One region of the Brevibacillus composti genome, then DNA from elsewhere that is predicted to be linked to it. Evidence: riboswitches for the same ligand, from Rfam matches in the RefSeq annotation. Region 1 holds a riboswitch; each other region holds the start of a gene.
What was found. A riboswitch is a leader RNA that binds a small molecule or an ion and turns the genes downstream of it on or off. The one in region 1 is predicted to bind thiamine pyrophosphate.

Region 2: it holds a riboswitch for thiamine pyrophosphate, as region 1 does, so the genes downstream of both, thiO (glycine oxidase ThiO) here and thiS (sulfur carrier protein ThiS) in region 1, are expected to answer to the same signal.
Region 3: it holds a riboswitch for thiamine pyrophosphate, as region 1 does, so the genes downstream of both, thiC (phosphomethylpyrimidine synthase ThiC) here and thiS (sulfur carrier protein ThiS) in region 1, are expected to answer to the same signal.

Annotation. Positions count from the first base shown of each region.
Region 1 is NZ_CP066308.1:2,353,021-2,357,081, reverse strand. Features, by position in the region: gene JD108_RS12130 (DUF2203 domain-containing protein) at 1-233, opposite strand, end outside; gene JD108_RS12125 (alanyl-tRNA editing protein) at 331-1,545, shown strand; gene kapB (kinase-associated lipoprotein KapB) at 1,602-1,985, shown strand; TPP riboswitch at 2,021-2,131, shown strand; gene thiS (sulfur carrier protein ThiS) at 2,340-2,543, shown strand; gene JD108_RS12110 (thiazole synthase) at 2,549-3,319, shown strand; gene tenA (thiaminase II) at 3,379-4,059, shown strand; gene JD108_RS12100 (ABC transporter ATP-binding protein) at 4,044-4,061, shown strand, end outside.
Region 2 is NZ_CP066308.1:3,722,156-3,726,216, forward strand. Features, by position in the region: gene JD108_RS18760 (hypothetical protein) at 106-1,005, opposite strand; gene thiO (glycine oxidase ThiO) at 1,111-2,229, opposite strand; TPP riboswitch at 2,325-2,437, opposite strand; gene JD108_RS18770 (excisionase family DNA-binding protein) at 2,504-2,749, opposite strand; gene JD108_RS18775 (glucose-6-phosphate isomerase) at 2,706-4,061, opposite strand, start outside.
Region 3 is NZ_CP066308.1:1,532,155-1,536,215, forward strand. Features, by position in the region: gene thiC (phosphomethylpyrimidine synthase ThiC) at 1-1,789, opposite strand, end outside; TPP riboswitch at 1,948-2,060, opposite strand; partial or broken gene JD108_RS08030 (thioredoxin family protein) at 2,271-2,408, shown strand; partial or broken gene JD108_RS08035 (LysR family transcriptional regulator) at 2,577-3,098, opposite strand; gene JD108_RS22670 (VOC family protein) at 3,147-3,494, opposite strand; gene JD108_RS08045 (hypothetical protein) at 3,478-3,684, opposite strand; gene JD108_RS08050 (DUF6173 family protein) at 3,903-4,061, shown strand, end outside.

The sequences.
Region 1 (4,061 bases):
CCTTTATCCATGAGCTGGCGGATATGCATTTGTGCCTCCAGCTCCATAAACTCCAGCTGGCACTCCATGGTAAAAATAGCGTGCTCATCGGATGGCTGCTGCTTTTTTATCTGCTGCAATTCCTGGTACATGCGGGTAAAGCGGCGCTTGGTCTCCTGCAAAAAGGAGAGTTCTTCGCGTACATACGGGAGTAGGAGATCAGCTTCATCGATAGTAAAATATTTTTTGCTCATACCTAACACCTCCACTATCCATTATACAGGGAAGCATGGGAGGGAGGAAATGGAAGAATGGTGCGCCGGGTGCGGCGATGCTGAGGAAGGAGACACAATGAACGACAGATTATACTATCAGGACGCGTATCTGACTACCTTTGAAGCGGCCATACTGCGGTGCGGCACCGAAGAGGACGGCACCGCGTATGTCGTGCTGGACCATACCGCCTTTTACCCCACCGGAGGCGGGCAGCCCTGCGATACGGGTACGCTGGGAGATTGCCGCGTGATCGATGTGGAGGAAGTAGCAGGGGAGATTCGGCATCGCCTGGATCGTCCGCTCACCGGCGGAAGCGGAAAGGTCACGGGCCGCATCGATTGGCAGCGACGGTTTGATGCGATGCAGCAGCATGCGGGTCAACATATCCTGTCCGCTTCTTTTATCAAGATCGCGGACGCCCAGACGGTGGCCTTCCATCTGGGGCGGGAGCATGTCACGATCGATGTGCAGCTCGACTCCCTGTCGGCTGAGCTGGCGGAACAGGTAGAGCGGCAGGCCAATCAAATCGTGCTGGAAAATCGGCAGATTGAGGCGCGATTTGTCACAGAGGAAGAGCTGGCTTCGCTGCCGCTCACCAAACCGCCTGCTGTCACGGAGAATGTTCGGGTGGTAATCATCCCCGATTTTGACTACAACCCATGCGGCGGCACGCATCCGCGCTCGACGGGAGAAGTCGGGCCAATCAAGATCATCGGCTGGGAGCGTCATCGCGGCAATATCCGCGTCCAGTTCGTCTGCGGCTGGAGAGCGCTGGCCGATCACGCCCGCAAGCAAATGCTGCTGCAGAAAGTAACGGGATTGCTTGCAACGAGCGAGCAAGAGCTGGCCGATGTGCTGGAGCGTGTCCTCGCGGAGAAAGAATCGCTGAAGGAGAGCTTGCAGCAGAGAGAGGCGGAATTGCTCGCCGCCGAGGCTGAGCGCGCCCTCCAGTCTGCGGAGCGTTTGGCTGGCGGCGAATGGCTGATGCAGGCCTCGTTTGCCGGACGCAGTATGCAGGAGCTGCAGCAACTGGCGAGACAGATCGTTTCTCGCGAAGAGCAAGCCATCGTGCTGCTGGCGACGACAGGAGAAAAGCTGCAGCTGGTCTTTGCCAGAGGGACAGCCGTCCAAGCGGAGATGAATCAACTGCTGAAAGAGACGCTGCCGCTCATCGATGGCAAAGGCGGAGGAAGTGCGGCGATGGCTCAAGGCGGTGGGGCGCCGACATTGCCTGCGGAAGATTTGCTCGCCCACGCCCGCCAGCTGCTGGTAAGCAGAGCAAACGCCTGACGCAGCGTAGCTGCCCTGACGACGGATGAATACGACACTGGAGGGAAGAACAGATGATGACCTGGAACCCGGGAGATATCGTGCGGGTAAGTCACAAGACCGGCGAGTACCTGACAGAGGTCTTGGAGAACCACGGTGAAAAGCTGCTGGTAAAAGTCATGGCGGTCACCAAATATCCGACACAGGGAGATCTGCACAATCCGTTGGAAGTTGATGTCCCGCTCTTTCACCAGAGACCCGCGCTCTCGTACATGGAAAAAATCATGGTGCCGGCGCAAAGCGTCATCCGCTATAACGGAGCTTTGCCCGACTACAAGGAATCCGCGAAGGCTGCTCTGGAGCGGGAAATGGAGAAACTTCGCAAGACCGTCCGATGGGCGGAGCGCTGCCTGGTGGAGCTGGAGCAAATGTACAAGGAAACCTTTACAAACGGCCAATAGCATGATAGTGTAGGAAGCGAATTGAATAGTGTCACGCAATACCAAACGGGGGCCGGGCAAAATCGGCTGAGATTGTAACGAATGCGTTACTGACCGTTGAACCTGACCTGGGTCATGCCAGCGGAGGAAGAGGTATCAGCTATCAGCGATCACGTCGTTGTCGGCGCCTGTACATGGGCCCGGCGTTCGGCATAGGCAGATGAGCAACCAAAACCATCCGGGGCGGATGGTTTTTTTTATCCGCCTCGGGTGTACCGTATACACGGCTTCTTCCTTCTGTTTGCGTCATGGCGCAGGAGGAGAAGCCTTTTTTCGTCCCCGCATGACGGATTTGTGAAGAGAAGGAGGGGGATTATGCTTGTTCAACTGAACGGCAAGGGCGTGGAGCTGGCCGCGGCGATCACGAATATTCGCGAGCTCCTCGCTTCCTATCAATTGCAGGAAAAGATCGTGATCGTCGAGCGAAACGGAGAGATTATCGACCGTACCCGCTACGAGGAGACGCCTGTTGCGGCGGGCGACCGGATTGAGATTGTACATTTTGTCGGTGGAGGATGATCAGGATGGACACATGGAAAATCGGACCATATGAATTTCGCTCCCGCTTGCTGCTCGGGACGGGAAAATTCTCCGATCTGGAGATTCAAAGCAAAGCGGTGGAGGTCTCCGAAGCGGAGATTTTGACCTTTGCGATTCGCCGCTTGAATCTGGAAAATCCGCATGAACCGAATTTTCTGGAACAGCTGGACTTGAAAAAGTTCACATTGCTGCCCAATACCGCGGGCGCCTACACGGCCGAAGAGGCAGTGCGCATTGCCCGCCTGGCCAAAGCTTCCGGCCTGTGCGACATGATCAAGGTGGAGGTGATTGGCGATCCCAAGACCCTCTTGCCCGATCCGATCGGTACGCTGGAAGCCTCCCGCATATTGGTCGAAGAAGGCTTTATCGTGCTGACCTACACCAATGACGACCCGATTCTCGCCCGCCGTCTCCAAGAAGTCGGTGTTCATGCGGTCATGCCGGGTGCCTCGCCGATCGGTTCCGGTCAAGGGATTCTCAATGAAAACTATCTGCGCTTCATCATCGAGGAAGCCAAAGTGCCTGTCATTATCGACGCCGGCATCGGCTCTCCGGCAGATTGCGCCAAGGCGTTGGAGCTGGGCGCCGACGGGGTCTTGCTCAATACCGCCGTCGCACAGGCCGATGACCCGGTGCTGATGGCCGAAGCGATGAAGCTGGGAGTCGAGGCAGGGCGCAAGGGCTTTCTGGCCGGCCGCATCCCGAAAAAACGCTATGCCTCCGCGAGCAGTCCGCTGGAAGGCATGATTGAATAGCCTGCGGCAGGGACGTCTATTCAATTTTTAGCAAGTCCAAGGAAAAAGGAGTGTGTGAATTGTCAACATTTACGCAGCGTCTGTTGGAAAAAGTGGGGCCTCTCTGGGAACGCAAATACCAGCATCCATTTGTCAGGGGCCTGGGGGATGGCAGTCTGCCGATCGAGTCCTTCCGCTTTTACATGAAACAGGACTACGTCTACCTCATTGAATACGCGAAAATGTTCGCCATCGCCAGCACCAAAGCCCATGATCTGGCGACCAGCTCACGGTTCGCCGCACTTCAAGAAGCCACGCTCAACTTCGAGATGGATCTGCATCGCCAGTATGCGGCCCGCTTCGGTATTACCCGCGAAGAGCTGGAACAGACCAAGCCGAGCTTTGTCATGCTGGCCTACACTAGCTACATGCTGAAGGTGGCGCATCAGGGAACGCTGGCTGAGCTGGTGAGTGCGGTGCTGCCCTGCGCCTGGAGCTATTGGGAGATCGGAAAGAGACTGGCGAGAATCGAAGGGGCGGCGGAGCATGAGTGGTACGGCGATTGGGTGCGCACCTACAGCTCGGAAGAGTTCGGCCAGCTCGCACAGTGGCTGATCGATCTGATGGATCAGCTCGCGGAGGGCAAATCAGAAGCAGAGCTGGCGATCCTGGAGGAGCATTTTCTGAACACATCCCGCATGGAATATCTGTTCTGGGAGATGGCGTACACGGAGGAAATGTGGCCGTGCGAGATAAACTAGCG
Region 2 (4,061 bases), 1.4 Mb from region 1:
AGTTGTACTCACGGCGGCGGCGAACCCCGTCAGCTGAAAACATGAAGAAAGCCTCAAAACCGCTTGTTCGGCTGAGGCTGTTCCCATGTATGGTGGATGGGGGATCTATATCAGCGCAATCGACAATAGGGAAAAGAGCGCCAAAGGAATCACTTTTTTCCGGCAGCGGCGGCGACGGCGATACGGTATCACCCCGGAAGAAGACGACGACGAGCCGAAAGGATGAACGACCGGCGGCGGTGCCGGCGGCAGCGGTCTTACAGGCGGGTAGGGCGGGAACGGCGATACCTGCGGATAGGGTGCAACGGGCGGATAGGGCGAAACCGGCGGATAGGGCGAAACCGGTGGATAGGGCGAAACCGGTGGATAGGGCACGTACGGCATCGGGGGATAAGGCGCATAGTAGGGTGGATAAGGGCTGTAGCCGGGACTTTCCGTTTCAGCCGGACTTACCCTAGTGGGCGGCCTTCTGTCTGTCTCGAGCGGGCTAATCAGGGGCTGGCACGGAAAACAGTAGGCGTAGGGCTGCGGATAACCATAGGGAGGCGCGGTGCTTTCCGGAGAAACCGCCGTAAACGGGCTGCCTCCCGGATAGGGACGGGCGTTGGGCCCTGTCGCAAATGGACTTACCGTCGTAAACGGACTAACTCCCGGATTAGGACGGGCGTTCGGTCCTGTCGCAAACGGACTTACCGCTGTATAAGGCGGCTGCATATTGGGTGTGGCTGTGCCGTATGGACTGACAGCGCCGTACGGATTGTAGACGACGGGCGCCAGATCGAGCTCATCCTCCCAATCATCCACTTCTTCTTCAATCTCGACATAGACATTCTGGTCGTCCCAGTCGACGATTTCTCCCTCGTACACCTGGCCATCCACTGCTTCAATCCTGACTCTCTGCCGGGCGTGCTCCTGACAGACATTTTGCACGGTATGGCGGATATCTTTGATCATGCTGATCGCTTCCTCATCAACATGAAACAGTTCCTTGCGTGACTCTTCCATCGGAAGAACTCCTCCCCTCTCACGTTTCCTTATTACCATATACGACAGCCTATGGGGAGGTGTCTAAATTCGAGAGGGGACCAGCCTATTTTCACATCCTCCCGGTCATCTCTTATCGCTCGCCGCTAAAAAACGGGCTGGCGAAAAAGGAGCGAGCGGCCCGTCTTGTCCATCCACCAAATAATCGGACATGCTGACGGCGGTGACAGGAGACAGGAGTATGCCGTTGCGGAAATGGCCCCCTGCCACAAAGACCCCCTCCCACCCTGGAAGAGGCCCGAGCAGCGGGAGACCGTCCGCCGCAGCTGGACGCAGTCCCGCCCAGGCTTGCAAAAAGGCGGCGGATTGCAGCACGGGCACATAGGGGATCACCCCTTGCAGCACATGCGTCAATCCGTGCAGGGTTACCTCCCGCTGAAAGCCTGCTTCGTCTTCCGTGGCGCCGAGGACAATCTTGCCATCCCGCTTGGGCGTGATATAGCCGCCTGATCCAAAAATGACGGTCTGCAGGGGAACCCCGATGGAAGAGACGGCGGCCACCTGTCCTCGCACCGGCCTGACCAGCACAGATACCCCCAGCCAATCTGCGATCATGCCCGCCCAGGCTCCGGCTGTAATCACCGTATGGGCGGCGGGAATCATCCCCTGTGTCGTATGCACGCCGGTGACGCGGCTCCCTTCAGAGGCCATTCCGGCCACGGCGCAGCCCGAAAGCAGGCGGACCCCCTGCTGCCGGCAAGCCATGACGAGAGCCGAGAGGAGCATCCGATTGTTGATATGGCCCTCCCCCGGCGAATAGATCCCCGCCGTCACCCCTTCAGTGAGCAGCGGCTCCAGCTCCCGCAGCTCTTTACCGGTCATCCAGTGGACATCGTACCCGGCTTCCTTTTGCCACTCGTATTTTTGCCGCAGGGAGCGCTCTTCGTCTTCTGTCAATGCCACCGTCATAACGCCCGAGCGGCATAGCTGCACCTCGATTCCGGTCGTCTCCTCCAGTTCCTTAGCCCAGCCTGGATACAACTGCAGAGATTTCATCCCGAGATCAAGCAGCGGCCCCGGCTGAGAGAATTCCTTCAGCGGCGCCAGCATGCCTGCTGCAGCAGAGGAAGCCTGTCCTCCCCATTCTCCTTGCTCCACGACGGTTACCGCCATGCCTCGCTTCGACAGCTCATATGCCAGACTGAGTCCAATGATGCCTCCACCGATCAGTACGAAGTCGGTCATGTTCTCTCTCCTTCTCTCCACAGAAAAGCCCACCCTCTCCGGCAGGAAAAGGTGGGCACAACCAAGCATCCCATCGCATCGCCGGGACTCGCAGCTCCGGCGTGCAGCCACTTCCCTGCGCCAGCATGATCTGGATCAGGTGCAAAGGGTCGACGGTCGCAGCTTCCGTCCTCTCAGCCCAGCGTGATGGACTCCCCCAGTTACTTTTCGTTCTATTCTGTTCATGTTTCAGTATAGTCCTCCCTCCCGGTGCATGACAAGAAGGAGATCACGCCTAGTCTTCATCCTTCACATCATAGCTCTCCGGGATCGGCTCCTGCTTTTCCGCTTCCTCGAACGCGCGCAGCTTCTTCATCTGCTCCAGAAAATGCTGGAATTGATCCTTGTTGATGAGATACTCTTCTCCGTTGTGAACGGCTCGAATCCGTCCCTCGCGAATTTTTTCGAGAAGAAACGGCATTGGCAAATCCAGGTATTCAGCTGTCTCCGCTACGGTCAGATAGGTTTTTGTCGTTTCCATCGATTCTCGCTTCCAATTCCGCTTTTCGTTTTTCAAAGCCAGGCCGCCCGAGCAGGGCGAACATATTGGTCTTGTACGCTTCCACGCCAGGCTGGTCAAACGGGTTGACGCCCAAGAGGTAGCCGCTGATCGCACAAGCCTTTTCAAAAAAATAGATCAGCTCACCAAAATGATACGCTGTCATCCGCGGAATTTCCACTAGAAGATTGGGCACGCCGCCATCGGTATGTGCCAAAATCGCTCCCCGCAGGACACGGGCGCGGACGTATTCCATGCCTTTCCCGGCGAGGTACTGCAGGCCGTCCAGATTGTCGGGATCATCGGCAATCGTCACATCCACTTCCGATTTCTGGACCGACAGAACGGTTTCGAAGAGGTGACGCTGGCCGTCTTGCAGATATTGGCCGATGGAGTGAAGATCCGCCGAGTATTCGGCAGCGACGGGGAAGAGTCCCTTGCCCCCCTTGCCTTCGGACTCCGCAAACAACTGCTTCCACCACTCTCCAAAGAAGCGGAACCGGGGCTCGTAGCTGACCAGGATCTCGATCAGCTTCCCCTGGCGATAGAAGAGATTTCGAACCGCTGCGTACTGATAGCACGGATTTTGGTCCAGGTCGGGCGAGGCGAAGCGCTCCCTGGCGCAGGCCGCTCCCTGCAGCAGCTCGTCGATGTCGATCCCGCCGGCCGCCATGGGCAAAAGACCGACCGGCGTCAAAATGGAATAACGGCCGCCAACGTCATCCGGTATGACAAAACTGGCGTAGCCTTCACGGTCGGCAAGCTGCCGGAGCGCCCCCTTTTTCCGGTCCGTTGTCGCATAGATGCGCGTGCGCGCCTGCTCTTGCCCGTACTTTTTCACCATCCAGTCCCGAAACAGCCGAAATGCGATCGCCGGCTCCATGGTCGTCCCGGACTTGGAGACGACGTTCAGCGAGACATTTTTCCCCTCCAGCAGTTCCAGCAGATGAACCAGGTACACCGAGCTTACGTTGTTTCCGACAAAATAAATCTCGGGACCGCTTCTCCTGCCGGCAGGGAGCCGGTTGTTGAAGTGGTGACCGAGCATTTCCAGCGCAGCCTTCGCACCCAGATACGATCCTCCGATCCCGATCACGATCAGCACATCCGAATCAGCGCGGATCTTGTCCGCTGCCTGCCTGATCCGCTCCCGTTCGGGCTGACAGAGCTGAATCGGCAAATCGAGCCATCCGCGAAACTCACTCCCCGGCCCCGTCCCGAGGTGAAGCTGTGTATGTGCCCTGCACACTTCAGCAGCAAGCTGATCCCAGTCGTGCTGCGCAATGAATTCGCA
Region 3 (4,061 bases), 820 kb from region 1:
GCTCTGTTCCTCTGTACAATTGTCCGCCCTGTTCGCGGAATTCCCTGGCCTTTTCCCGCATTCCCGCTTCCCGCACAGCCTCCAACGCTCCCGGATTCTCCTGCGCATACGCCCGGATGTCCTGCGTAATTCTCATGCTGCAAAACTTGGGGCCGCACATCGAGCAGAAATGGGCCGATTTGGCACCCTCGGCGGGCAGCGTCTCGTCGTGATACTCGCGGGCGCGCTCGGGGTCGAGGGAGAGGTTGAACTGGTCCATCCAGCGAAATTCAAATCGCGCCTTGGACAGCGCATCGTCCCGCAGCTTGGCGCGCGGATGCCCCTTGGCGAGGTCGGCGGCGTGTGCGGCTATTTTGTAGGCGATCAGCCCGTTGCGCACGTCTTCCTTGTTGGGAAGACCGAGGTGCTCCTTGGGTGTCACATAGCAAAGCATGGCGGTGCCAAACCAGCCGATCATGGCTGCTCCGATGGCGGACGTGATGTGGTCGTAGCCAGGAGCGATGTCTGTGGTGAGCGGTCCCAGCGTGTAAAACGGCGCCTCATGGCAGAGCTCCAGCTGCTTCTCCATGTTCTCCTTGATCTGATGCATCGGGACATGTCCCGGTCCTTCGATCATCACTTGCACATCGTGCTTCCAGGCGATTTTCGTCAGCTCGCCCAAGGTCTCGAGCTCCGCAAACTGCGCCTCGTCATTGGCGTCCGCAATCGAGCCGGGTCGCAAACCGTCCCCCAGCGAGATGGAGATGTCGTAGGCCTTGAGAATTTCACAAATTTCTTCGAAGTGGGTGTATAGAAAGTTCTCCTGATGGTGAGCCAGGCACCATGATGCCAGAATCGAGCCGCCGCGGGAGACGATGCCGGTGACGCGCTGGGCCGTCAGCGGAATGTAGCGGAGCAGCACGCCCGCGTGAATCGTAAAGTAGTCCACGCCTTGCTCGGCTTGCTCGATCAGCGTGTCGCGGTAGATCTCCCACGTCAGCTCTTCGGCTTTGCCATTCACTTTCTCCAGCGCTTGGTAGATCGGGACCGTGCCAATCGGGACTGGGCTGTTGCGAATGATCCATTCCCGGGTGGTATGAATATGCTTGCCCGTCGATAGATCCATGATCGTGTCGGCGCCCCAGCGGGTGGCCCACATCATCTTTTCCACCTCTTCCGCGATCGACGAGGTGACCGCAGAAGTGCCGATATTGGCGTTTACCTTGACGTGAAAATGGCGGCCGATGATCATCGGCTCCGACTCCGGATGATTGATGTTTGCCGGGAGAATGGCGCGTCCGCTGGCGATCTCGTCCCGGACGAACTTTGCCGACACCCCTTCGCGGATCGCGACGAACTCCATCTCCGGGGTGATAATGCCGCGCCGTGCGTAGTGGAGCTGGGTAACATTTTTCCCCGGTTTGGCTCGAAGCGGCATGCGGCCAGCGCGGGGGAAGACGGGGGTGGCCTCGCGCTGTTCCTCAGACCGGTAGCCGTCATCGGCAGGTTGTACGGGCCGTCCCGTGTACCTCTCCGTATCCGCCCGCTCGGCGATCCATTTTTCGCGCAGGGCGGGCAAGCCGTTTTGGATGTCGGCCTTGTAGCCGTCCGAAGTATAGGGGCCGCTGGTGTCATAGACGCGGACGGGCGGATTGGGTGTTTCGCCGGACACACCTCGCGTCGGCTCCAGCTGAATCTCCCGCATCGGGACGCGGATGTCGGGGCGGCTGCCGACCTCGTATACTTTGCGGCTGCCGGGGAATGGCTGGACAGTGTTCAGTTCCAGGGGAGAAGTTTGTGGCATGGACATGAAAAAAACCTCCTTGTCATGGTTTGCACGTGGCATGAACCCTGAGGGAGGCGGAAGAAAACGCGTCCAATGACGAAAGGAAACGCCGCAGGAAGACCTGCGACGCCAGACGCGAGAGCGAAAAGGACAAAGATCCAGAAAAAACAGACAACGTCCTTTCGAGTCATATAGACAATTCCTCCGCTGGCATTACCCAGTTCAGGTTCAACGGTCGACGACAGAGTAGCCGTCCTCTCAGCCTGGTCATCTCCAAGCTCCCGTGCGTATGTGTTGGTGATTACGAGACCATCATACCCCTAATGTGGAGAGGTTTCAAGTGATTTGTGCAAGGATTTCCAGCAGCGAACCGCGTTAATATGTCAGGATCATAGGAAAACCCAATGCTAATGATAGTGGATTTGAAATTGAACCGATCTTTCCAAACCGCTAACGTAATAGATACGGGGCCCCTGTATCAAATACGAGAGGAGGACAGAATACCATGACAAAAGCAACGTTTTATCACGCGGGATGCACCGTTTGCGTAGATGCCCAGCAAGCCCTCTTGCAGTATCTGGACCGCTCGAAAACGGAGGTAGAAGTGATTCATTTCGCCGATCAGCCGGACAAGATTGAGGAGGCGGAACGCATCGGCGTCCAATCCGTGCCGGCGCTGGTGTTGAATGGTGCCGTTTACCACATCAACTTTGGTGCGAGCATGGAAGATGTGCGCAAAGCCGTAGGCGATCTCTCTTCTGATCGGAGCGGAGAAGGGAATCGCAGCAACCTCTTTATTCCCGAGAAATGCGAGGACCAGCTCCTCTGTTGCCAAAGGGTGACTTTCCAGCTCTTCGTCGAGCATGGGCAGGAAAACAATGCCCATATCCAGTTGATTTTCCAACAGAGCGGCGCGAATGTCGCCCGTCCGCATAGCCAGCACGGATAGCTCTACGCCGGGATATTGCTCGTGAAAAGAGAAAATTGCGGGAGGCAAGAGGTAATGGGAGACGGTCAGCAGGGAACCGATCGACAGCCTCCCTCTTTGGATGCCTTGCAGTTCGCGGATGGCGGCCCGGGCTTGGGCTAACTCGTGAAATACGCGCTGTGAATGGCTGCGCAGAATGTGTCCCGCCTCAGTTAACGCCGTTTTTTTGCCGATCCGATCGAAAAGCGGCATGCCGATCTCGGCTTCCAAGATGCGGATTTGCTGACGCAGAGAGGGCTGGGAGATCCCCACTTTTTCGGCCGCTTTGGTAAAGTGCAGTTCTTGTGCGAGGGCTAAAAAATACTCCAGTTGCTTGAGTTCCAACCAGCGCCCCTCCCTTTCCATGCAATTAGGCAAACAAAATCTAGCAATGACCCTACTTTTTTTGCTGAATCAAACCGATCCCCAATCCGACAGGATCAGCCAGATAGGCCAAGTAGAAGTCATCGAACTAATCTTTTCCCGAACGATCTGGGCACCCTGCCCGACGGCCCGGGCGATCACCTCATCGATCGAATCGACTTCGATCGTGATTCTGATCCCATGGGGATAATCCTTCGGTCCGAGCGATATGCCGCCGTTGATTCCGGGGACCTCGTCGGGACCGGTTGTTACGATGCTTAACTCTTCATGTTCTGCTTCGTTTTTACATTTCCTGCTGTTTGCACCGGTTACAGGGCGTGGGGCAGGCGGCAAAAGGGCGATGAAGGTCGTGGCGCAAGTCTTAGCTGTGAATGGCATGCAAGGCTTTATGCTCATCCTCCGGCATGACATAGAATTCATAGGTAAACATTTCAGAGCGAGGAGGAAAGGTGTGGGAAGCGTTGTTCCACACATTTCCCAGGGGAGATTTGGTCCGGTAGCGAACGCCGTGGTTGTGCAGCTTGCCCGAGATCCGCGCATAGGCTTCATCGCCAACTGCGATGTACACCAGACATGAGTATCGAGAAAAAAATCGACGAAAGAGTCCCACTGCCACCCCTCCAGATCCATTTGCTGTCTTGCTCATTCAGCTATACGGATTGCATGAAAAAGAGTTGCCTGAAAACTCTCCTGGTTGGGTAAAATCCCGCCTTTCCAGGAGCTTCATAGAAATGATAGGATAGAAGCAAGAGCTGCTGCTGTACAAATGAGAGGGGGGCGCGAGCGATGATGAACCACCTATCCAGGCCGTTGCCGCAGGTCGTGAATCAGGAATCGGATCTGTCTTTGCCATACGAAGGCATGGATGCCGAACGGGCGAGTCAATTTTGCCAGCGGCTGATCACGATGATCAACGAGTTTGACAGGAATCTGGACGAAGAGCAT